Regions from separate parts of the Shewanella woodyi ATCC 51908 genome, predicted to be linked through region 2. Evidence: predicted binding sites of a transcription regulator. Region 2 holds the regulator's gene; each other region holds the start of a gene.

What was found. Region 2 encodes LexA, which represses DNA repair genes until DNA is damaged. Its sites were predicted from a motif close to TACTGTATNNNNATACAGTA; they were not measured.
Region 1: a site for LexA is predicted at 4,107-4,126, ahead of recN (DNA repair protein RecN). Genes of this name have one in related genera too.
Region 3: a site for LexA is predicted at 6,508-6,527, ahead of dinG (ATP-dependent DNA helicase DinG). Genes of this name have one in related genera too.

What each region holds. Positions count from the first base shown of each region.
Region 1 is NC_010506.1:4,112,696-4,121,153, forward strand. It holds gene barA (two-component sensor histidine kinase BarA) at 1-2,066, shown strand, start outside; gene SWOO_RS17320 (YjaG family protein) at 2,041-2,646, shown strand; gene SWOO_RS17325 (DUF3319 domain-containing protein) at 2,662-2,898, shown strand; gene SWOO_RS17330 (AEC family transporter) at 3,025-4,002, shown strand; gene recN (DNA repair protein RecN) at 4,149-5,810, shown strand; gene SWOO_RS17340 (TorF family putative porin) at 6,009-6,728, shown strand; gene SWOO_RS17345 (penicillin acylase family protein) at 6,743-8,458, opposite strand, start outside.
Region 2 is NC_010506.1:213,030-221,487, forward strand. It holds gene SWOO_RS00905 (cytochrome c oxidase assembly protein) at 1-364, opposite strand, end outside; gene ctaD (cytochrome c oxidase subunit I) at 367-1,989, opposite strand; gene coxB (cytochrome c oxidase subunit II) at 1,999-3,540, opposite strand; gene SWOO_RS00920 (cell division inhibitor SulA) at 4,139-4,651, opposite strand; gene lexA (transcriptional repressor LexA) at 4,648-5,265, opposite strand; gene plsB (glycerol-3-phosphate 1-O-acyltransferase PlsB) at 5,485-7,908, shown strand; gene mtr (tryptophan permease) at 8,016-8,458, shown strand, end outside.
Region 3 is NC_010506.1:3,781,003-3,789,460, reverse strand. It holds gene SWOO_RS15935 (hypothetical protein) at 1-218, opposite strand, end outside; gene SWOO_RS15930 (hypothetical protein) at 643-972, opposite strand; gene SWOO_RS15925 (late competence development ComFB family protein) at 1,720-1,989, opposite strand; gene SWOO_RS15920 (DUF2057 domain-containing protein) at 2,278-2,952, opposite strand; gene SWOO_RS15915 (primosomal replication protein) at 2,962-3,636, opposite strand; gene SWOO_RS15910 (sulfite exporter TauE/SafE family protein) at 3,633-4,403, opposite strand; gene dinG (ATP-dependent DNA helicase DinG) at 4,412-6,484, opposite strand; gene SWOO_RS15900 (DNA polymerase II) at 6,600-8,458, shown strand, end outside.

The sequences.
Region 1 (8,458 bases), 2.0 Mb from region 2:
ATGCCATGGCAAGCTCGCTCTCTGAATACCATGACGAGATGCAACAAAATATCGATCAGGCCACCTCAGATCTGAGGGAAACACTGGAACAGATTGAGATCCAAAACGTCGAGCTGGATTTAGCGAAGAAAAGAGCCCTTGAGGCCAGCCGGATAAAATCTGAGTTTTTAGCCAACATGTCCCACGAACTTAGAACCCCACTTAATGGTGTCATCGGATTCGCCAAACAGCTACTGAAAACGCCCCTGCATACGAGTCAACAGGACTACATCAACACCATAGAGAAGAGTGCAACTAACCTTCTTGAGATAATTAACGACATCTTAGACTTCTCTAAATTGGAGGCAGGAAAGCTGGTATTAGAGAGCCTACCTTTCGCCCTACGCGAACTAGTTGGTGATACAGTAACTATCCTATCAAACAGTGCCCGAGAGAAAGATATTGAGCTCGTTATCGACATAGATCAATCAGTCCCCGAAGCCTTGTGCGGCGATCCTATGCGAATTGGTCAGATCCTAACAAACTTAATAGGCAATGCTATCAAGTTCACCGATAGCGGTAGTGTTCACTTAAGTCTTAAGCTCACTGATGGCAGCAAAGATAAAGTAAACATCAGGTGCGAGATAACAGATACAGGGATTGGTATAGACCCTCAGCAGCAGGAGATTCTTTTTCAAGCCTTTGGCCAAGCAGACTCCTCAATTTCACGTCGCTTTGGCGGTACTGGACTGGGTTTAATTATCACTAAGCGTCTGGTTAACCGTATGGGTGGCCAGATAGGGTGTAACTCTAAAGCCAACGAAGGCTCAACGTTCTGGTTTACCCTTCCATTAGAAACCAGCCAATACCCGGTAGGTCACTTCCTCACAACAGAGAAACTGCTCAACAAGTCGATGTTACTTATCGAGCCAAGAGAGTTGTCTAACAAGACACTACTCAAACAGTTTCAATACTGGGGGATGAAAACAACCAATATTGGCTCAACGAGCCAACTTGCAGAGTGCTCACTACCTGATTCCAAGAAATATGACTATGCCGTCGTGAGCTGCAAAGCGCTCAACCCCGATAAGGACACCACTGAACAGCTAAAATCCATTAAAGACTTATCTCAATTTGTCCTCTACCTTGTGTGTACGAATGAGCAAGACACTCACACCATATTTGATACCGTAGATAAAATATTACCGGCTCCAATCAATGAAAAGGTTTTAGCTGAAATACTTATCGATCCAAAATCCGATACAAGCAGTCCACACCAATTAGAGGAACACGCCCAAGTTGAGCCTATAGCCAGAGAGAACCTCAACGTATTAGCGGTCGATGATAACCCTGCAAACCTCAAATTAATCGATACCCTACTAAAAGAGTTAGTGAGCCAAGTCACAGTGGTAGACAATGGTCAGGGGGCTGTGAATATCGCCCAAGAGCGCAGTTTCGATCTCATCTTCATGGATATTCAGATGCCAGGTACAGATGGGATTAGTGCCACTAAGCAGATTAGACAACACTCGCTTAACCGTAACACACCGATCATTGCGGTGACCGCCCATGCGATTGCTGAAGAGCGGGAGATGATCCAACAAAGCGGTATGGATGGTTATCTGCCTAAACCTATCGATGAAGCGGCGTTAAAGAGCGTGATCAACCGCTGGAAAACGCGCCCTAAGTTTACCCATTTCGACCCCTTTACCCTTAACTGGGAGCTGTGCCTCACACAAGCCAATCAGAAGCCAGATTTGGCACTGGATATGCTCAAGATGTTAGTGGCATCACTGCCTGAAACCACAGCTCAGATAAAACAGGCATTAGAGGAGTTTAATCAAGACTCTATGCTCGCCTCAGTGCATAAACTCCATGGCGCATGCTGTTATTGTGGCGTACCTACCACACAAAAGCTTTGTCAGGAGATAGAATCAAGTTTGAAACGCGGCTCGGCCGTTGCCGATGTCGAACCTGAAATACTAGAGTTACTTGACGAGCTAACTAAGGTAGAATCAGCCGCAAATCAAGTGATATCACAGTTATCAACGGATGTAATAGATGACAACCAAACTAGGCTTCTTTAAACGTGTAAAAGCATTAGATTTCCAACAGAAAAAAGTATTTGCAATAGCCCTATGTCAGCGCATGTTGCCCAACTACCAACTTTTCTCTGAGGTCTGTGAATTTGGTGATCCTCAGGTATTAGACACAGTGCTAAATCTGTTGTGGCAATCCAGTTATGATTCAAAATTAAAGCTCAATATCGATATCTACTTAGAAAGGTTGGAGCTAAACACCCCAGATCCGGCTAATTTTGATGTCTACGGTGTCTACCCTGCGATGGATGCAACCACAGCATTAATTGCCCTTTTGAGTGCACTGCAAAGCAAAATTGAGGAAGATATTGTCAACATCAGTAAATTGTCATCGAGTACAGTGGCGAACTATATTGAAGCAATTTCAGATGTTGAACTTGATGAAGAAGCATTCGACGATTTTATCTTCAACCATGAAGTAATGCTCGATGAGAAAGCACTGCAGGAAAACTTGCTGACCCTTATTGAAGACAACCCTAAACTCAATGCTGAGTTTATAAAATCCCTGCGCAAAGAGATTGTCGATGCAGGCGTATCTAACATAGGTGTAGGAATGCAGGAAGGCTAACCTTTCTGTTTAATTATGCGTAAGTTAATTTATCAAGGTTTTATTTTAACGAACAACCGAGGATTAACTGATAGCTGGTCACTATCAATTGGTGGACAAACTCGAACAGGTTCACTGTTTGAACTAAGAAGGCAGATCAATTTCTATTGCGAACTTGGTGTGTTACCACCTAACAGAAATACGATTCAGACTAAGGTTAATGCTACGCCGCTAAAGCAGCGCACCTCATCTCGTCGCAATACAACGAAATAAGTTTAGGCTGAGCAAACTCCTGCTCAGCCTAATTTTCTTTTATCATAAATAATAAATAGATCATAGTTCCTGCTCCTTCAGGTATGGTATTTTAACTGAGTATCACGCCAATCTGGAATTGCTTTAATGTCACCAATCTTAACCCCGCTGTTTGCTGTACTCGCCATGATGTTATTAGGCTCCTTAGTACAGAAACTCAAGATTTTGCCAATTGATACGGATCTGGTGCTAAACCAGTACGTCTATTACGTGGCATTTCCAGCCATCATGTTAATCGCACTGGCAGAGACCCCAATCCACGAGATACTACAGTGGGGTTTTATCGCTGGATACAGCTTAGCGATGCTGCTGACTTACCTATTGGTAGTTTTGGTTTCACACATCACCAATAAGGGGCGTGCCGATCTGGCGGCGCTTAGGGCATTAAATACCACATTCGGCAATACCGCTTTTATCGGGATCCCTCTCCTATCTATGCTCTATCCTGAGCAGCAAAGCGCGCTTACCGCAGCAGCCATTGCCAGCTTGCTCTCCGTTATCGTTTTTGCTTTAGTGCTGGTATCAATTGAACTTTATCAGGAAAAAGGCGACAACAAGAGAGAGAGAAAACAGTCCCCCTTGCTGATTATCACACTCTCCTTAATACAGAATCCAGTAGTCATTGGCAGTGCTATTGGTGTATTCCTATCTGCCATTGAGTTTAAACTGTTCGAGCCTCTCTCCATCATGCTGAGAGATATCGGTATGACATCCAGTCCCTGTGCACTCTTTGCTATCGGTATGGTGCTTGTAAAAGCGAGCGGCAACCACGAGATCAGCCACCAGAAACCAAAATGGCTCGACTTAATTGCCGAGTTGAGCTGGATAAACCTAGCTAAATTGTTCATTCAGCCTGCGCTGGCCTATATTTTATTATCAGCGTTTGGAATTGAGGGTGACTACTTCATTATGGGAGTCCTGTTAGCAGCCCTTCCGACCGCAGCTAGCGTCTATCTACTTGCTGAACGATATCAAGTTAAGGTAATGGTGAGTGCCCAAGCCATTATGTTAGGGACACTGTTAAGCATTGTAACCTTGCCCTTAATACAAAGTTTTTTGCATTAGAACTAACTGAATAATCACTTGATAACCAAAGTGTTTAAAGCGTATGCTCCGTTAGTAAAAGGTTAATTTTCACACAAGGCTTTACTGTATTTATGAACAGTATATACTGTTCATAAATACAGTACCCAAAGTGAAGGGGTCTCATCATGCTTTGCCAACTCAGCATTAATAATTTTGCCATTGTTCGATTTCTCGAATTGGATTTTAAACCTGGAATGACCAGCATTACAGGTGAAACAGGTGCAGGTAAATCTATTGCAATTGACGCCTTGGGGCTCTGTCTTGGCAATCGTGCCGATGCCAGTACCGTTCGCCCCGGAGCATCGAAAGCTGAAGTCAGTGCAAGATTTTCATTAGGTGATGTCCCCTTAGCAAAGCGTTGGCTTGAAGATAATGACCTTGAACTAGATCAGGAGTGTATTTTAAGGCGAACCATCAACAGTGATGGACGCTCAAGAGCTTACATAAACGGCAACCCAGTCCCACTCATTCAGCTTAAAAGCCTAGGACAGCTACTAATTGGCATCCATGGTCAGCATGCTCATCACGCTATGTTGAAGAGTGAGCACCAGCTAACTCTATTAGACAGTTATGCTAACCACAGACTGCTACTCGAAGCCGTTTCTGCAGGTTATCAGCGTTGCAAATTAATAGAGAAAGAGCTTAAGGCACTACAGCAAACTCAACATGAACGTATCGCACGTAAGCAGTTACTCCAATATCAAGTTGAAGAGCTCAATGAGTTTGCCCTCAATGAGGGAGAGTTTGAGGAGATTGAAGCTGAGCACAAGAAACTTGCCAATGGTACGGCCCTTATTCAGGCCTGCAAAAGTGAACTCTATATTCTACAAGAGAATGAACAGGGCAGTGTTGAATCACAGATAAATGCTGGTATCACTCAAGCTCAAGAGCTCGAAAGTTACGATCCTGCTCTAAAAAGCATAGTTAATATGCTTAATGATGCGCTTATCCAAATTCAGGAAAGCAGCAGTGAAATAGAGCGTTATTTAGATAAATTAGAGCTAGATCCTGAGTATTTTGAGCAGCTTGAACAGAGACTATCTAAATTAATGCAGCTTTCACGCAAACATCAGGTACTTCCTTGCGCCCTCTATGAGCATCATCAGGAGCTACTAACTGAGCTTAGCTCACTAGATTCAGACGAAGACGCACTCACTCAGCTGGAGGAGCAAGTCAATGCCAGCAGAGAGAGCTACCTTGCTCACGCTAAAAAGCTAAGCCAAAGCCGTAGTCGATATGCCAAAGAGTTAGATAAAAAGGTCACTCAATCGATACATGAACTCAGCATGCCAAAGGGCAAATTCTGTATCTCAGTCACCTTCAATGAAGAGCAGATCTCACCTAACGGCTGTGACAGCATAGAGTTTCAGGTCTCGACCAATCCTGGCCAACCAATGCAAGCCATCTCTAAGGTTGCATCAGGTGGTGAGCTCTCACGTATCGGACTTGGCATTCAAGTGATCACCGCGAAAAAAGTATCGACACCGACACTGATTTTTGACGAAGTGGATGTGGGGATTTCGGGTCCAACTGCCGCAGTTGTAGGGCGTATGCTTCGCTCTCTTGGAGACTCGACTCAAGTATTTTGTGTGACCCACCTGCCTCAGGTTGCGGGTAACGGTCACCAACATATGTTCGTCAACAAGCACAGTAAAGCAGGTAAAACGGAAACCTCTATGGTCTCTTTAGATAAGCTGCAACGTATTGAGGAGTTAGCAAGATTACTTGGCGGCGATGTCATCACCAGCAATACACTAGCCAACGCCAAAGAGCTACTTCAGGGCTAACTCCAACATTATACCGATTGGTATTAATCACACTTTAGCGGGCATCACCGGTGCCCGCTTACTCTTCCTCAGCAAAACCACCTTTACCTTAAGTGCTATCGCCTCAAGTAAATATTAGAAATAGAGAGATCTATGCTCTATATTTTATACTGATTGGTATTAACCATATGCTAATACAACAGTAAAAAGGCAAAGGATATGAATTATTTACTGAAAAGCTTATTCGCGTTTCTATTGTTCGGTCTATTTCCTACCCAAGGCCAAGGAGAGGTCAACTATTTCGGCTATATCGCAGCGACCACAGATCATAGAGCCTACGGTGTATCACTGACACAGAAGGATCCCGCCATGCAGTTACATGCAGGATTAGCGACGGAAAATGGTTTCTATGTGGGCACCTTTATCTCGACATTTAATTTTATCGATGACGCTAGCCCCTATGAAGCGGGAGAGAACCTTGAAACGGATCTGTACGCTGGTTACCGTTTTGGGTTAAGCGAGGAGCTTGTCTTGTCCGTCACCCTCTATCAATACCTTATTCAAGGCACTGACAGAGGGATAAATCTAGACTTTACCGAGCTCATGATTGACCTATACAGCCCCTACGGTCAATTCTCCTTTAGCCATACTCTAAACGATATATTAGGGGACCTAAGCCAAGACAGCGCTTACCGAGTTGAATATAACAAAACCCTTGCTTTATGGGACACAGGCCTGTCGCTAGACATTCAACTTGGTCATTGGAATACAAAAGATGCCTTAGGTGAAGCCTATCTCTATTATAACCTCGGTATAAGCGCTCCTATCGGACCAGTCATGGCATGTATTGCCTACAATGGCACCGATAACTCGGGAGAGGCGCTGTTTGGCGATATAGCAGAAGGAACCTACTACGCCAAATTAACCTGGGCATTCTAATCACTGTATAGATTTCAATTACCAGCTTTAATCGTTATCTTATGCAAAATCTCACTGGGCAACAAAGCGGTACTCTTTTGCTTGGCATAATCATCAAAACCACTACGATAATAATCAGATAAAGGGTGGCCTGATTGTCCACCAGGAACCATCATCACAGCCTGTTCTTCCAAACCTGGCTGAATAATAAAACGTTGAGATGCGCCAAAAGATCCTCGTTGAACCGCAGGCATAAAGGAGTCACCATAACCTGCTACTTTTGGCATATCTAGAAAGCGGCTTAATAGAGGGATTTGCCTGCTAAAAGGATGCTTTATCTCTAATTGATTGACCTTGCCCCATTGCAGATCTTCAAGTTCCCCCGCTTCACTATGTTTAGCGAGCAGACCTGTAACCGATGCTTGGTAGCTAGAGATGATAAATTCGTCCCAACTACTGTATTGTTCTGGAAGCCAACTCTCTGGCTGCTCAGTAATAATTTGCCAAATTGCAGGCTCTAAATAACGCTTCACAACAGATAAACTTAACTCTATCTCATTCAACTCAGTTTCAAGTGGGGCAAAAACCGTATCTATCAGCTGAGTTCTAAACCCTCTCACCAATGTATACCCTACAGAATCAGCACAGGCACACTTCTGCCAGTCTCTTAGCAGCTGAATATCTTTAGCAAAACGCGTAGGTTGAGTAGCCAGTAGTCTGATCAGATATTGGTGCCATGAACTTAAAAAACGAGCTTCGTTATCCAGTTGAAGCTTTAAGAAAGACGCCTCTGTAAAACTTGTCGATTCAAACAATCTATCTCTTATCTGTTGAGCCCTAGCCCCCAACGCATAACCGCCATCACCAAAGCGCGTAGCCGCTTGTGACGACATAACTCTGGAGTTTGCAGACCATAACCGTTGGGACTCAGGATTATAAACTTGAGGCAAAACAGCTTCATCTTCCATCCAAGCGTTAATTTGAAACCTGTTGGCCTTTTGAGCTGTATTACTGGGGTTTGTGCGTGAAGGAACAGCGCCAGCGGGGGTCCAGCCAGCGTTACCATCACTGTCCACCAGCATGATATTTTGCACCGGAATACCAAAGCGAGTGGCCAAGGTGAGTCCCTGCTCAACACTATCAGCGGTTTCCAACGCCATAAGCTCCATATCCACCGCATAGTCGCGATGAGCAACCCAAGAGAGTCCATAAGCCTGCTCATTAACCCACTTAACGGGTCCAAACCTTGAAAGCTCGATAGTGTACTCAATATTGCTGTCAGGTAATACGATGGTCTCAACCTCTGTTAAGATTTTATCCGCTGGCGTTAACGCCACCCAATCAGCGGTATCGATATAGGCGTTAGTAAATCCCCATGCAAGCAGACCGTTTGTCCCCACCACAATAGCTGGCGCGCCAGGCAGAGAAACACCTGTCACTTGCACCTTTTCTCTCTTGTTACCTAAGGTGTTTATGTAATTGAGCTGCGCGCGATACCAGATAATGGGCGCAGCCAGTGATAGATGCATATCATCAGATAACATCCCCTTACCGCTTTGAGTTAGCTCCCCTGTCACAGCCCAGTTATTACTGCCTATGTCCAGAGGCTCCTCGATATCTGTCATCTTTGCCGCAAGCAGGCTTGAAGGTGATAATCTTGGTATTGCGCCAGACTTAGTAGGAAGTAAGCTGCCATCAAGCGCTGCCTGATAGGAACTATTTTGTATGATGAAAGCCAACATCTCTTGACC
Region 2 (8,458 bases):
CTCCTTGACCTGGGGATACAGATGGAATTGCCTGTCCAAGCGTCTCCTCCATTGAGAGGTTTATCGCTTTAAAGTTAGTTCTTATTAACTCACCTGGATGAACCTGCATTCGTTTCATCTCAGGTGTAAACTCCCAAGGCATATCACTCTGTATCTGTGCCATAAATTCAACGGTAACCGTTCGGCTTTTATCTATGGTCATAGCTTGATAGCTGCTTGCTGTATTACTGGTTTTGCCATTTATTCCTAGTTGCTCACACAGGACATCATAGAGAGGAACTAAGGCAAAACCGAAGCCGAACATGCCAATAGCACCCGCTATCAACATAGAGATCAGCTTTTTATTCGATTCTGCCTTCTCCATGATTATTTAATCTCCGGCGGCGTACTAAAGGAGTGGTATGGAGCAGGACTTGGTAGAGTCCACTCTAAACCTTCGGCGCCATCCCATGGTTTTGCCTCAGCTTTTTCACCGCTGCGTATGCACTTGATGACCACATACAGGAAGATTAGTTGAGATAAACCAAAGGCGAAACCGCCAATTGAAACTATCTGGTTTACATCAGCAAACTGCACCGCGTAATCAGGGATCCGCCTTGGCATACCTGCTAAGCCTAAGAAATGCATCGGGAAGAACAGCACATTGACCGAGATGACAGAGGTCCAGAAATGGATCTTGCCCCACTTTTCATCGTACATATTGCCTGTCCACTTAGGTAGCCAGTAATAGGCGGCTGCCATGATTGAGAATATAGCGCCTGTGACTAACACATAGTGGAAATGGGCAACCACGAAATAGGTATCGTGGTATTGGAAATCAACAGGGGTGATCGCCAACATCAATCCAGAAAATCCTCCAATGGTAAAGAGAATAATAAAGGCGACAGCAAACAACATCGGGGTTTCAAAGGAGATTGATCCCCGCCACATGGTTGCGACCCAGTTGAACACTTTCACCCCTGTAGGCACCGCGATCAGCATAGTACAGTACATAAAGAAGAGCTCTGCAAAAACAGGCATACCCGTTGTGAACATATGGTGTGCCCATACTAGGAATGAAAGTATTGCGATACTGGCGGTTGCGTAAACCATGGAGGAGTAACCAAACAGAGGTTTTCGACTGAAGGCTGGCACAATGGCTGAGATGATACCGAAAGAGGGTAAAATCATGATGTACACTTCCGGATGTCCAAAGAACCAGAAGATATGCTGGAACATCACAGGATCTCCACCACCTGCTGCATCGAAGAAGCTAGTGCCGAAGTATTTATCGGTCAATACCATGGTCACAGTACCTGCAAGAACTGGCATCACCGCAATCAATAGGAAAGCTGTGATAAGCCAAGTCCACACAAACAGAGGAAGCTTCATCCACGTCATACCAGGTGCACGCATGTTGACGATTGTCACCACAACGTTAATAGCACCCATGATGGAGCTAATTCCCATAATATGCACTGCAAAGACGAAGAGTGCAGTGCTGTCTGGGCTATAAGTTGTGGATAGGGGAGCGTAGAAGGTCCAACCAAAGTTGGGACCACCACCTTCCATAAATAGAGAGCTCAGCAAGATGGCGAAAGCGAAAGGTAAGATCCAGAAGCTCCAGTTGTTCATTCTTGGGAGTGCCATATCCGGCGCGCCAATCATCATGGGAATTAGCCAGTTAGCTAATCCTGTGAAGGCTGGCATTACGGCCCCGAATACCATGATAAGACCATGAACTGTGGTCATCTGATTAAAAAAGTTTGGCTCAACAAGCTGGAGTCCGGGCTGAAAAAGTTCGGCTCGAATAACCATGGCCATCGCGCCACCAGTGAGGAACATGATGAAGCTGAACCAGAGATAGAGCGTGCCTATATCTTTGTGGTTTGTAGTGAAAAGCCAGCGTTTAATCCCAGTCGGCATCGCTTCATGATGGTCGTCATGGTGATCTGCTTGATTATGTTCTGGCTCTATATTGTCTTGTGCATCGTGTGTTGTACTAGTCATAGCGTTCCCCTATTGACCATGCTGATTAACATCAGCAGCCTGAACCATATCGCCTGTGTTGTTACCCCATGCGTTTCGTTCATAAGTGATCACGGCTGCAATCTCTTGCGGCGTTAATTGTGCCCCGAAAGCCTGCATAGCGGTTCCGGGTTTACCCTTGATAACCATATCAAGGTGGCCCGTTACTGGGCCTGTGATCACTGGGCTGTTTACTAATGAAGGGAAGGCGCCAGGGAGGCCTGTTCCTGCAGCCTGATGACAAGCAACGCAGTTGGTCATATAGACCTTCTCGCCCATAGCCATGAGTTCATCCATGGTTAAGTCATCTAATACAACGGCTTTAACCTCTTCGACCACTTCTGCAGCGGCCTCCTCAATCTCAGGTAAGGTTACTGGAACTGCAGCTTCTGACTCGCTCGGTGTTGCGGAAGCTGGGCTCGCGGAGCTGATATCTGCCGCTTGAACAGTATCACCAGAGTCATTGCCCCAAGCATTACGCTCATAGGTAACCACAGCCGCAATTTCTGTTGCAGTTAACTGCTTAGCGAAGGCTTGCATTGCAGTGCCAGTCTTACCATTTAAAACAATATCAACATGACCTGCGACAGCGCCTTTAATCAGAGGACTGCCAATAAGAGAGGGAAACACCCCAGGAAGACCCGCACCGTTCGGTTGGTGACATGCAGCGCAGTTTGCCATGTATACCTGTTCTCCTTGAGTCATTAGTTCATCCATACTCAAGGTTTTACTCAATGCTGCTTGGGCTTCTGCGGCAGCAGAGCTTGCTTTACTCTTCTGCTCAACTAACCAAGTATCGAAATCTGCTTCAGAAACTGCTTCGACCACAATTGGCATAAAGCCATGGTCTTTGCCACATAACTCAGCACATTGGCCTCGGTAAGTTCCTGTTTTGTCTATACGTGTCCAAGCTTCATTAATGAATCCTGGATTGGCATCTTTTTTAACAGCGAAAGCGGGCACCCACCACGAATGGATGACATCTTCTGAAGTCATAAGAAAACGCACTTTCTTGTTGATTGGAAGAACTAAGGGGTTATCAACCTCAAGGAGATAGTTCTCTCCTTTTGCCTCTGTGCCATCGATCTGTTCTCTGGGAGTGGAGAGTAAGCTGTAAAATTCGATATCTTCATCAAAATAGCTGTAATGCCATTTCCATTGAGAGCCGGTAACTTTAATTGTGATATCGGCATCGGAAGGATCTTCCATTGCGATCAGGGTTTTAGTGGCGGGTATTGCCATTAAAATAAGTATGATAAAAGGCACAACGGTCCAAGCTATCTCAACCTTTGTACTTTCGTGAAAATTAGCCGCAATCGCACCTTTGGATTTTCTGTGATTGATCATGGAATAGATCATCACACCAAAGACCAAGATTCCGATGGCACAACAGATATATAGGATGATCATGTGCAGGTTGTACACCTGACCACTGATCTCCGTAACCCCTTGAGTCATATTCAAGGGCATCTCTGATGCCAACATGGGTGGCGTAAACAGCAACGCCAGAAAACAATACAGCGCTTTCTTCACTAGACTTCTCCTCTGCCAAAATATAAGACAAAGAAGAGTCACACAGTAAGTCTCTGCTCTATGCAAACTCTTCAGTTCCCAAAAAAGCAACGATGACATCAAAGTACGCTAGCGGTTTTACTTATTATTGTGAAAGTAGCAGTCTTTTTTGCTGCTGAAGTTAACCACATCTGTACCTACTACAGAATATATCTGTTTCGATTTCCGCTAGGTAAACAATGCAGTTATATCACTGGGAATTGATTTACTTTGCAGACGACTAAATCGCTTTGGATATAACAAATTATCGTTGTTATGTTTCTAACTTACTGTGTGTTGAAATATTGATCAAGATCACTTTTTCTTTATTTTTAAATTAATAATGCCATTTCATATAGGTATTTAGCAGGTTTCGATATTGTTAAATTTTTCAATCCTAGGTATTGATGAAGAGATAGTCATTTTCTTTTTAGTCACTAAAAACCTCATGGTGTATGGGTTTCAAAGCCCTTTATATAAGCTTGAAACTCTTTAGATATGCTGGATATTCAGATGTTTTTTGAAAGTGCTATTCGCAAAAAAGCCCCATAAAAGGGGCTTAAGAAGATAGGGGGAGAGATTAGTGAACGGATGAAAATAAACTTGGTTGCAAAGCTGAGTCGATAATAGGGTTATGGGTATTTACCTGAGAGCTTGAATTTGCATCCTCAATAACAACGCCCAACGCTCTAGCACTTTTAGCAACAATTTGAAGACGGCGGCTATCACGTGCATCTAACGATTGAGTCCAACAGAGCACTGCGCTAGAGGTGCCACTTGTCAGTGCTTTTTCCATTGCCCAGAGGGTTTCCACTTCATCTTTTGCATGTACCAAAAGTACGCGGTTCATTCTAACACCGGCTTCTGCTAGCAGCTTCTTGTAGCCTATATTCGGTGGGCTGATTAACACTATCCACTGTCCCTGCTGGCTTAATGTGGCAAGCTGTGAGCTCACCTGTTTTAACTCTTCACGCCCTTGTGTAGAGCTGGCTACAGAGGAGATAGTACTGCTTTGTAGCTGGCTGGAGTAATGAGTCTGGTGATCTATCCAAAGTCCAGGATGTCTTGGGCCATTGCCGATTAATGTGTTCATTGCCAATCTCCATTGCGAATAACACCGACAGCCAATCCTTCAATACTTAGGCTTTGGTTAGTTAGATCAACGACTATAGGACTGTAATCTTCATTTTCTGCATGAAGGTAAACAGTACTGCCTTTTTTCTCGAAGCGTTTAACTGTTACATCATCTTCAACACGGGCAACGACAACCTGACCGTTTCTTGCTTGCTCAGCCTTATGGACAGCCAGAAGATCTCCTTCGAGAATACCGATATCTTTCATGCTGTCGCCACGTACCCTAAGTAGAAAGTCGGCACTTGGATGGAACATATTTGGATCAACTTGATAATGCTGTTCAACATGCTCTTGAGCTAGGATAGGCTCCCCAGCTGCAACTTGGCCTATCAAAGGTAAGCCTTGCTCTTCAAGCTCCTCTGTTTGAGCTAACCTAATACCACGAGATGTACCAGGAATGATCTCAATACAGCCCTTTTTAGCTAGAGCCTTTAGGTGTTCCTCAGCAGCGTTGGCGCTTTTAAAACCTAAACGTTTAGCAATTTCTGCACGGGTTGGAGGCATGCCTGTTTCGGCAATATTGCATTTAATTAGTTCAAGAATTTCAGCTTGTCGTGGTGTTAAAGGTCTCATTATCAATCCTGTCTTTCTATACAGTAACTGTCAGTATATACAGTATTTTGATCAGTGCAAGTATTAACCAAATTTTATCTGTTTTTCTTATCTGTACTATTTAAGCTCTGTTTTTCTCTCTGATAGCAGCGGTTATCTAAGGCTTGAGCTAATTTGGTGGAATTATTCAAAATCTGGTACTCTATGCAGTTATTAAATTAAACACATTGCATAAGAATAATGTCCAAACAAGACTCCCTTTGGTTTAAATCACTGCGCTGGCTTCAGAAAAAGTTGGTGCATACTATTGTTGTGCCGCAAGAACCGTTTAAGGATCTAAATCTAGATCCTGAGAAACCGCTCGTTTATGTGATGAAGACTGAATCTCTCAGTGACATCGCAGCTCTCAGTGAGATCACGGGAGAGCTAGGTTTACCTAGCCCTTATGAGCCATTAGAGGTTGAAGGGCGGTCAACGCCTAGAGTGGTATGCCTAGAGGGGGCTAAGCCTCTTATGGGGAAAAGGGAGAGTAATGAGTTCTTCCTAAGTAGCTTTATGGATCTGTTAAAGGCACATAAAGAGAGTCCAGATCTCGATATTCAACTGGTACCTGTGAGTCTCTATTGGGGAAGAACGCCAGGTAAAGAGGATGACACGATGAAAGCCGCTGTGCTTGAGCGTGAGAATCCAACTTGGTTGCGTAAATGTTTGATGATCCTATTTTTAGGCCGACATAACTTTGTTCAATTCTCCAATTCGGTCTCGATACGTTATATGGCCGATGAGCATGGCACTGATAAGCGTATCGCACATAAACTTGCCCGCGTAGCCCGAGTGCACTTTAGCCGTCAGCGAAAGGTGATGACAGGCCCAGTTTTACCTAAGAGGCAGGCCCTTTTCCATGCCTTGATTAACTCAGAAAGTTTAAAGAGAGCGATTCAGGAGGAGGCGACGAGCAAGAAGATTTCAGAGGTTGAAGCCAGAGCGAAGGCGATGGAGTATCTGGATGAGATTGCTGCGGATTACTCAGACAGCTTAGTGCGTATTGCTGAGCGCTTCCTGACCTGGTTGTGGAATAAGCTTTACAAAGGTATCAATATTAAGGGAGCTGAACAGATCCGTCAGCTACACCATGATGGCCATGAGATCATCTACGTGCCTTGTCACAGAAGCCATATGGATTATCTGCTGCTCTCCTATATTCTCTATTACCAAGGTATGGTTCCGCCTCACATTGCAGCGGGGATCAACCTGAATTTCTGGCCTGCAGGCCCTATGTTCCGCCGTGGTGGTGCCTTCTTTATTCGCCGTAGTTTCAGAGGTAATAAACTGTATACCGCTGTGTTTCGCGAATATCTGGATCAACTTTTCACTAAAGGTTACTCGGTCGAGTACTTCACCGAAGGTGGACGTTCAAGAACCGGACGCCTATTGGCACCTAAAACCGGTATGATCGCGATGACGCTTAACAGTGTACTTCGTGGAATGGAGCGCCCAGTGACTTTGGTGCCTGTCTACCTTGGTTACGATCATGTAATGGAAGTGGCGACTTACCATAAAGAATTAAGTGGTAAGAAGAAAAAGAAAGAGTCGGTTTGGCAGGTTTTTGGTGCTTTGCGTAAGCTAGGAAACTTTGGTCAAGGCTATGTGAACTTTGGTAAGCCTATCACCTTGCATAGTTTTCTAAATGAGCAGGTTCCTGATTGGCGTGAGGAGATCGCGAGCGACCCTGAGCAGAAGCCAACATGGTTGACCCCTGTGGTTAACACTCTTGCGAATCAAGTCATGACCAATATCAATGACGCTGCGGCGGTGAGCTCAGTCACCTTGACTAGCTTAGTTCTGCTGGCGTCAGAGCAAAATGCTCTCGAGAGAACTCAGCTTGAGAAGCAGCTGGATCTCTATCTTAAGTTGCTAAAAGATCTACCTTATACCTCATACACATCTGTTGTAGAAGGTGATGGCAAGCAGCTAGTCACTCAAGGCTTAGAGCTGAAGAAACTACAGTTAGATAGCGACCCACTGGGTGATATCGTCTCCATTGATGAGAGTATCTCCATTGCGATGACCTATTACCGTAATAACATTATTCACTTAATGATTATTCCTTCACTGGTTGCTAGCTGTTTGACTCAACATGAGCGGATCACCAGAGATGAGATCAAAGCGATTATTGCCGACTTCTATCCTCTGCTTGAAGCTGAGCTGTTTATGGGTGTTGAAGATACCGATAAGTTAGTCGAGCAGATATTAGATCTGTTTATTGAGCAGCAGTTGATCCGTGAAGATACTGGTTTCAGTGTGGTTGAGACCAGCATTAATCAGTTATTGCTGCTTGCTGGCACTGTGAGTGAGACGTTGCAGCGTTACGCCATCATCTTTAATCTGTTAGCCGATTTCCCAGAGATGGAGCGTTCAGATCTAGAGGCTGAAAGTCATAAATTGGCGAAGCGTTTAGGTGCCCTTCATGGCATTACCGCACCTGAGTTCTATGATAAGAATCTTTATAGAACCTTGAGTGTGAAGCTTAAAGATCTAGGTTACCTCAAAGATAACGGTAATAAAGCCGATGTTGAGAGAGTTCGTGCGTCAGCCAATGGCTTATTGAGGTCTTCTGTTAGGCAGACCATAGTCGATAGTGTTGCAGCGGAGCGCTCTGCTTGATAATTAACAGTGAGTATGGGGCCGTAAATCGGCCTCATCATCTTGAAAGCGGTTTTATTATATTGGCAATCATTGGCCATAGTTCAGATTTGGAGAGTTAGGGTTATATGGCCAATCATATGAATGCAGCCAAAGATAAGGCTGCGGGTAAGTCTCTGCTTGGCGGAGCGATGATAGTTGCGGGTACAGCGGTTGGTGCAGGAATGTTTTCCCTGCCTGTTGTTGGTGCCGGTATGTGGTTTAGCTATTCAATTCTAATGATGTTAGGTGTCTGGTTCTGTATGCTGGTTTCCGGCTTACTACTACTTGAAACCAACCTTCATTTCGAGCCTGGCTCGAGTTTTGATACCTTGACGCGTGAAACTTTAGGTCAGTTTTGGCGAATAGTGAACGGCTTATCTATCGCCTTTGTGCTCTATATTTTAGCCTATGCCTATATCAGTGGCGGTGGCTCTGTCGTTAACCATAGTCTGCAAGTGTCAGGTATCGAGTTGCCTCAAAGCCTTGCTGGCTTAGTTTTCGCCTTAGGTTTGGCGTTTATTGTTTTTAT
Region 3 (8,458 bases), 2.4 Mb from region 2:
GTACCTAATGTGAGTTTTCCTAGCTGTAAGTTTTCGAAGAGCGCTTTAACTCTTGTTACGATGAGGGCTTTGTATCTAAGGCTAATAACAAGGACAACTACAGGCCAAGCAATTTCTTTTATTATCTCAACATAGTGCTCAGGCTTCCAGCTGCATACAGCTTGTACTGTTTCTATTGCAACTTTTGTTAACTCTGGTTCAGTTCCTGTCACAGGCATTCATCCACCTACATAATAAATTTTGGCAATGCTAGCATATAAGTTATTAATAATTCTTTGATAATAAATAACAAAGGACAATAAGTAATAGAGGTTCAAAATTTTTATCTATAGCACTCTCAGGTGTTCTCCCTTCCTAAAAATAACTAAGACCCCACAATTGTGGATGCAAACCTCCTCTACTAGTCTTTAGTTAAGGCTGAAGAGAGAAGTTTGTTATGTCGATACCAAGCAAGGCGCTAGTTTCCTATAAATCATCCTTAACCCGTGATAGCACTGCTTATGCAAAATCTGTGGATATTTGAGTCGAGATAGATGATGTGAAGTTCAACCCATATTCAACCTCGCTGTGCAAAAATTATTATGGATGTCTTAGTTACTTTGTTGCTCAGCAAATTGCATGACAGCATTGGTGAATCTGAATTCAGCAGCTTGTTATGAGAGTATTTAAACTGGGCGAGCATTGATCACAGTACACATAGATAGTGCCAAAATCGCCCAATATTACAAAACCTTCTTCAAATTTATTTACTTCTTCGAACTCACCCAAAGTCGTCACATCAGTTTCTGAGTTCCAAACCAATCCAATTCTTAATTCAGAAAAGTCGATCTTAATGGCTGAACCGTTCGAGTTGTAAAATCGAACATTAATTGAGTCAAAATCGCAAGAAGAAACACGAACAACGAATTTCAGATATTGCCTATCTTGTGGAGCTTCGATGTTGATTACATCACCGCCAATGACTCTGTCCATACTAGCTCTCATAACGAGCCTTTACAGTTACTCGTTTTTGATTAATTTTTAATACCATACAATGACAGGAGCGAGGTTTCTATGGCAAAAGTTTCTGTCTTATTGGATCTTGCTTTGTATTATGGGCTAAGTAGTACATCAGCCATTGTTCATGGACCTTAGTCTGACCTCGCAAGGTCAATGTGTTCATGCTCTACTTTCCGTAATACGGTCAAATACCGCTTAACTAAGCTGTTGTTGATAAAGATAAATCATAATTTTTTCAACTAATTAGACGAAGCATTACAAAGAGGTCAGTGCTACAAAGTACAAATTATTTGAGGTAACACAAAGGGACAAAAATGATTTACAAAGCCTTACCTAATACAGCTAAATCGAAGAGACAAATAAACAGGTGTAGATGCGGCTGCGAGCTTCGACTTCAAGGATGAAGTCGTAGAGCGTATATGGATATATGCACAGCGTCTCGCAGAAGTATCTGCATACTCCCAGCCGGAGGCGATAGATAACAATAAAGGTACGACCTTCAAACAGACGACCAAATAACAAAACAACTGAATATTAATCAAGAAATGTAATCAGCCTTCATTTGAAGGCTAGCTAACTTTGATGTATACAGAAGCTGATGTACAAAGCGGAGTCGCTCGCCATACTCAGATCATGAGCGAAAAAAAGCCCACTGTTATCACTTTACTGATAGTCATTGGGCTGATTTTTTGAATCATCTTGATGGGATAGTTGGGAGGACTAATCCTCATCTTGCTTCAATTTAGATTTGAGAAAGGCGCGGGATTTCTCTAATGCTGTTTGGATCTCTGATTTCATCTGCTCAAGTTCGGCATAATCTTCAAAAAAGTGGGTATCAACTAAGTGGCGAATGTATCTAACAGGAAGTTGATTGAGGGTGACACAGCAGAGATCTGCTAAGTATTCCTCAGGCAATTCATCGATCAATCCTTCATCCGATAAGAGTTCCATTAACAACACTTCGTAATAGTTTCGAACCTCTAGTTGCATAGTATGCTCCCTGATTTTGGTTATCCATTGCTGCTTCTGATGGGGTGACACCTTGTCAGAATTTAGTGTGCTACCAAAATGACTTTTCAGCAATAAGAAATATGCACGATACCTCAATCATAATTCTAGTGCCTGATTGGCATTATTTCCCCTCACTTAGGGATAAACAATCTACTTATAGATGAGATAGTGGCTGTGTTAGGCGTTTTAGCTTCTGATGTGGGTTTTAGCAAAGGAAAATGCCGGCTAAATTGCCGGCATTTGAGGTGTGATGCTTTTGCATTTGGCTTACAGCTGTTTAATGGCCCAGCTCATAAACTCTTTTCTGGTTTTTTGATCGGCATGTAACCACCAATATTGCAGCATCTGCTCTGCATGTTCAGCATCATTAACCTTCTCGCCGGTTACGGCATCAATTGGAGCCGGCTTGCTCACAGGGGCTGTGATGGTGGAAGAGGTTGCCACTACACCACCTGTTGCAGCACTGGCAACGTTAGAGATATCTTGGCCGTTACCGCCACCAAAGATGCTATTTACAAATGAGTCTTCGGTGAAGTTTGTCTGCTTGACTTGGTAATCGACGGTACCTGAATCGGCTCGGGTGATCACAACACTGGGTGATTTAGCGAATTTTTGAGGATTTTTAACCACTTCACCGTCGGAGGCTTGTAAGCTGTACTGGTGATCGCCATCTACGGTTAATGTGACAATGAAGGGAGATGATTTAATAAAGCTTTCACCGTCACTGAAATCATCTTGCACCATGTCATGGTAACGGATGGCAATTTTATGGGGGCCATTGTTAAGCTCGATATCTGACTTATGATTAAATAGGCTCGACTCTATTTTTTGCCCATCGACTGCAAGGTATTCAAATGCCATGGGAATATTGAGATTAGCAGCCAGAGCCGAGGAGGAACCAAGCAGAGCGATGATGGCGGTGATTGGCATAACAGATTTCATTGTAGCTCCTTAACGTTTAAAACTTCTATATGTATGCGTGTGTGGGCGTTCAAACGCCTGGATACGTTCTTCAATGTAACTAATAGCCTGTCGACATTTACCTAAACGTCGATGGACAAGAAGGATCTCATTCTGCTTCTTAATTTTGTCAGCACTATGACAGTATTCGAGTTCTGATTGCAAATTTTGAATCTTTTGCTCAAACGCCTTGACCCAGTTCAGATGCTTGTTGAGCTCCTCATAGAGTTGATGGCTGTTTTGCATCACGCCTGCTGCTATCCAGTCGAAGCCGCTATTACTGTGTGACTTGCGTCGCCTTTGTTGAGCTTTTGCTATGCGCATCTGTTTTTGATGCTCTGCAGATTTTACATCCAAAGAGGTGGTGGCTAAGGCTCGTTTAACGGCGGTAAATCGGTCTTGAATACGTTCACAACTTAACAGAATGGTGTTGGCGGATATTTTTCCTTTGATCAATTTCTCAAGTTGCTCAATGCTTTTACTGATCTGATCGATACAGGGCTTAAGCTCGGCACCGGTCTGGATAAATAAGCTATCGTTAAAGCGTTCAGTATCTTGCAGTAATCGTCTCTGCCCCTTGGGGAGCTTGGCGTCGTGCTGCAACACCTCTTGCTCCAACTGTTTATGTTGAGCTCTTAGACGTTTGAGTAGTTCACTTGTTGTCACCATGCACTCCAAGCTAATTTTACTGCGATAATAAGAACGATAATAATAAACACAGGCCGGATGAATTGAACACCAAATTTTATCGCTGAGCGGGCTCCAATGAATGAGCCTAGCATCATACATATCCCCATAGACAAGCCTAATATTAGGTTAACTTGCCCTAATATAAAAAAGATAGCTAATGAGGTGAGGTTACTGACAAAGGTCATGGCTCTGGCAAGGCCACAGCTATAAAGCAGTGGTTGTCGATAATAGTTGGTGCTGCTGATTGTCCAAAATGCGCCAGCCCCTGGTCCTGCAAAACCATCATAAAAGCCTAAAGGAAATGCCAGTAGCCATTGCTTTAAGCCTGAAGCGGACTTTTTAAGCGGGACATAATCTTTACATCCCATGGCATTGGGTTTGACCAAGGTATAGATGGCGATGGCGATAATAATGAGAGGTAAGCCCTTCTCAAGCCACTCTTTATCTATGTAATAAACCAGAAAGGTGCCACTGACAGCGCCAAGAAAAGTGGCGATAAACGTTTGATACCAAAGTGTAGGCGAAAAAAGGTTTTGCCTATAGTAGGTAAACGCTGCCATGGATGAGCCAAAGCAGGCTGCCAGCTTATTGGTGCCTAATGCGAGATGGGGGGAGATCCCTAAGGTCAGTAGCGCTGGAATAGAGAGCAGGCCTCCACCACCGGCAACGGCATCGATAAACCCAGCTATTAACCCAATACCCGCAAGAATAGCCCATGTGCTGGGCTCTAAGAGTAGCTCCAAAGTTTGTCCTACTCTATTTCACGGCGAAAGGGAGGGAGAGCGTCGAGTAATGATTTTCCGTATCGTTTACTTACAAGTCGTCTATCTAAAATGGTGATTCGTCCATAATCTTGCTCTTTACGTAGTAATCTACCACAGCTTTGTATCAATTTGCGTGATGCATCTGGAATAGTTAACTGAAGGAATGGATTTCCCCCTTTTATCTTGATGTATTCAGCGTGGGCTTGCTCAACCGGCGAAGTCGGTACAGCGAAGGGAAGCTTAGTAATAATCAAGTTGGTCAGGTAGTCACCTGGAAGATCTAATCCCTCAGAGAAGCTACCTGTGCCAAAAATGATGCTGGGTTCGTTGTTGTCACATCGCTGCTTATGCTTGGTTAAGATCTCTTGTCTCGAGGCGGTGCCTTGGATCTGTAAGCCTGTCTTAATTTTACTCTCTACCAGTTCGGCGACTTTTTCCATCTGCCAGTAGGAGGCAAATAGGACTAAGGTTGCTTGCTCGCCATCGATGAGAGTGATTATCTGCTTAGCGAGCTCTTCAGTGTATTTGTCATCCGTTGGCTCTGTGTCCATCTTGGGCAGATACAGGGTGGCATTTTGCTCGAAATCAAATGGTGAGTCTAATGCAAGAAAGCGGCTTCCATCATTGATGGATAATCCAACTTGACGGGTAAAATGATCGAAGTTGTTTAGCGCTCTTAATGTTGCACTACATAAAACAACGCCGGCAGCCTTATCCCATAGCAGCTTTTCTAGCATAAAGCCGACTTCGATAGGAGAGGCATTAAATAGATAATCTAGCTGTTTTCCTGTGATAAGTTCAATCCAGCGGGCCATCGGCGCGCCTTTGGCATTGTCGACTTTTGCCATCATCTTCCAGAGTTTTTGCAGATTCTCTAGCCTTTGTAGCATGAAGCCTGTTTCAGAGAGGAGTTGCTCCGCTTGATGTTTGGCTATCTCACCATCTTTTATCGCTTCTGCCAGCAAGTTTTGCATCTTATTAAACTGCTTGAGTGCTTTGGATGAAGTGCTGGCGATATTCTCAGCTTGGCTCAGTAAGCCATCGGGCAGTTTTCCATGTTCGAAACGAAAACGATTTTCTGGGTTATCAAATCGCGCGGTTTGAGTGTCGCAGTAGTGGGCAATTTGATTGAGCATGCCTGTGAGATCGGTAATATGATCATGCATCGCCTGCACTGGCGCGATGATATGGTTACTCTTTATCTGGGTCTGCAGTTTGCTGCTGGTTTTATCTATCTTCTCTAACCAGTCAATAGCGCCTCTTAGTGTCGATTGGGCACTGGAGAAGTCTCTGGCAACTTTTGGCAGGTGATGGGCTTCGTCGATAATATAGTAGAGCTCTTCGGGATCTGGCAGGATAACCCCACCACCAAGCTCAAGATCTGCAAAGAGTAAGCTGTGGTTGGCGATGAGCACATCCCAGGTATCGATATCTTCACGGGCCTTATGGAAAGGGCAGTTCCGGTGACTGGCAAGCTGTTTATGGCAGCTGTGTTTATCGCAAGCTATCTGTTGCCAAAGGTGATCGGGGAGCTGCTCTGGCAAGGTATCGCGTTCGCCATTCCATTTACCTTCATGGTATTGTTTAAACAGAGTTTGCAGTAGTTCTACTTGGCTAGTGTCGGGCTTAGTTTGCCACATGGCCATCTGAGTGCCATCGTCGGCGCCGATCAGCATCTGTAATTTGGAGAGGCAGACATAGCGTTGTCTACCTTTGACTAAGCCAAAGGTAAAGTCCAATTCAGACTGCGCGAGAAAAAAGGGCAGATCTTTGTGAAGCAACTGCTCTTGCAGTGCAACGGTGGCAGTGGCGATACAGACCTTTTTTTTGCTGGCTAGTGCCAGCGGAATAGAGCCTAATATGTAGGCCAGTGATTTACCAATCCCGGTACCAGCTTCAACCACGATAATTCGTCTCTGCTTATCGTATTCGCCTGCCAGTGTTTTTGAGATCTCCGCGACGATATAGTTTTGCTCTCGTCTGGAACGAAAGTTAGGTAATGCCGCAGCGATACCTTTATATATAGTGCGAATTTGAGTTTTTACATCAGCAGTTAGCATGCGCATACATAGAAGAGAAATAGAGCTGTACATAATAACAGTGATTGCTTAGCCTTACCTACTCAATTTTCAATTAATTGAGCTAAACAGATCAATTTCATAGTGAGTATAAGTAATGAGTAGAGAAGAGTCCCTCCCAGCGAGTGTTAAAGGCAGAGTGCTATCACGGCATCTGGTGCAACAATCGGGCGCTCTTTGTCTGCATTATTATATTAAAACAGCACAGGGGCCTGTGTTAGTGAAGGTGCCGAATGCTGAGTTTCTCTGTTTCTGTGCAACCTCTAGCGTTGATAAGTTGCTCTCTTCGCCAGGCTTAGGTTATGTGAGAACCAAGGCGCTGACTCTTCAGAACTTTGAATCCCAGAGTGTGACAGCACTTTATTGTCAATCACGGCAAAACTATCGGAATTTGACCCGAGCTGGTGTTGATCTTGGGATCCCACTTTATGAATCTGATGTTCGTCCTGAACATCGATACCTCATTGAACGGTTTATTGCGCTGGATGTTGAGTTCTCCGGTGAGTTTATATCAACCCCGTCAACTGATGCTTTACCTGTTTTTATGGCTGAGCGTGCTCGTAAAGCTGAGCTGGATATCTCACTTAATGCTATCTCATTGGATTTTGAGTGTAGTTTCGACGGAGAGCTTTACTCAGTGGGCTTATATGGGATGAGCGGCGAGCAGCCCTATGAGAAAGTCATTATGGTCGGGGATGCAAGCGCTATAACACAGAGTGCAACGCCTGAGACAGATGAGAAAAGTAAGGCGGCAGCTTATGTCGAGTGGGTACAAGATGAACGAGCACTCATTCTCGCCTTGGTCGAGTGGTTTAATGATTATGATCCCGACATTATTATCGGTTGGGCCGTGGTTACCTTTGACCTTGCTCTGCTGTTTCGCCGAGCTGAAAAGCTAGGGATAAAATTGCCCATTGGCCGAGGAGGGGAACAGCTTAGCTGGAAAGTTGCCGATAAATTCAGGCCTGAATCCCTTTCATTGCCTGGGCGAGTCGTATTAGATGGTATCGATTGGCTTAAAGCTGCATTTTATCGTTTTGATAGTTTCTCCTTGGAATCTGTATCTCGTACCTTGCTCGATGAGGGCAAGGCTATCCATAGTGTTGAGCACCGTGTCGATGAGATAGCTCAGTTATTTGCGCATGATAAGTTAGCGCTTGCACACTATAACTTGACCGATAGCAGACTCGTGTGGGACATCTTTAATCATACTGAGTTGTTTGAGTTTGCTATTGAGCGCTCAAAGCTAACAGGTTTAGAGCTCGGGAGAGTAGGGGCCTCGGTCGCTGCTTTTAATAATTTGTATCTACCGCATCTGCATCGTGCAGGTTTTGTAGCGCCAGCCATGGCGACTAGCCAAGGGTTAGAGAGTCCAGGTGGTTATGTGATGGACTCTATTCCTGGCTTATACCAAAATATTATTGTGTTGGATTTTAAAAGTCTGTATCCCTCAATTATTCGTACCTTTCTTATTGATCCTAAGGGGTTAGTGCAAGGCTTGTCTCTGCCAGACTCTGATACCGTTGCAGGTTTTCGTGGTGGAAGGTTTAGTCGAGATAACCCCATACTTCCTCAACTCATTAAAACCTTATCTGAGCACAGAGAGTTGGCGAAAAAGGAGAGTAATGCACCGCTGTCTCAGGCCATTAAGATCATCATGAACTCGCTTTATGGGGTATTAGGTTCAAGAGGTTGTGTATTTCATGATGCTAGGTTAGCAAGCTCCATTACATTAAGGGGCCATGAGATCATGAAGCAAACTAAGGTTTGGATTGAGGAGTGCGGATATAAGGTTATCTATGGTGATACTGACTCTACCTTTGTTTGGTTGGGTAATGACCCACTTGAGGTCGATGCTGATACCGCCGCTAAAGGCTTAGTGGAGATGGTGAACACTCACTGGCGTGAAAGGTTATTAAGCTCAATGAATATTGAGTGTTTCTTGGAGCTTGAATA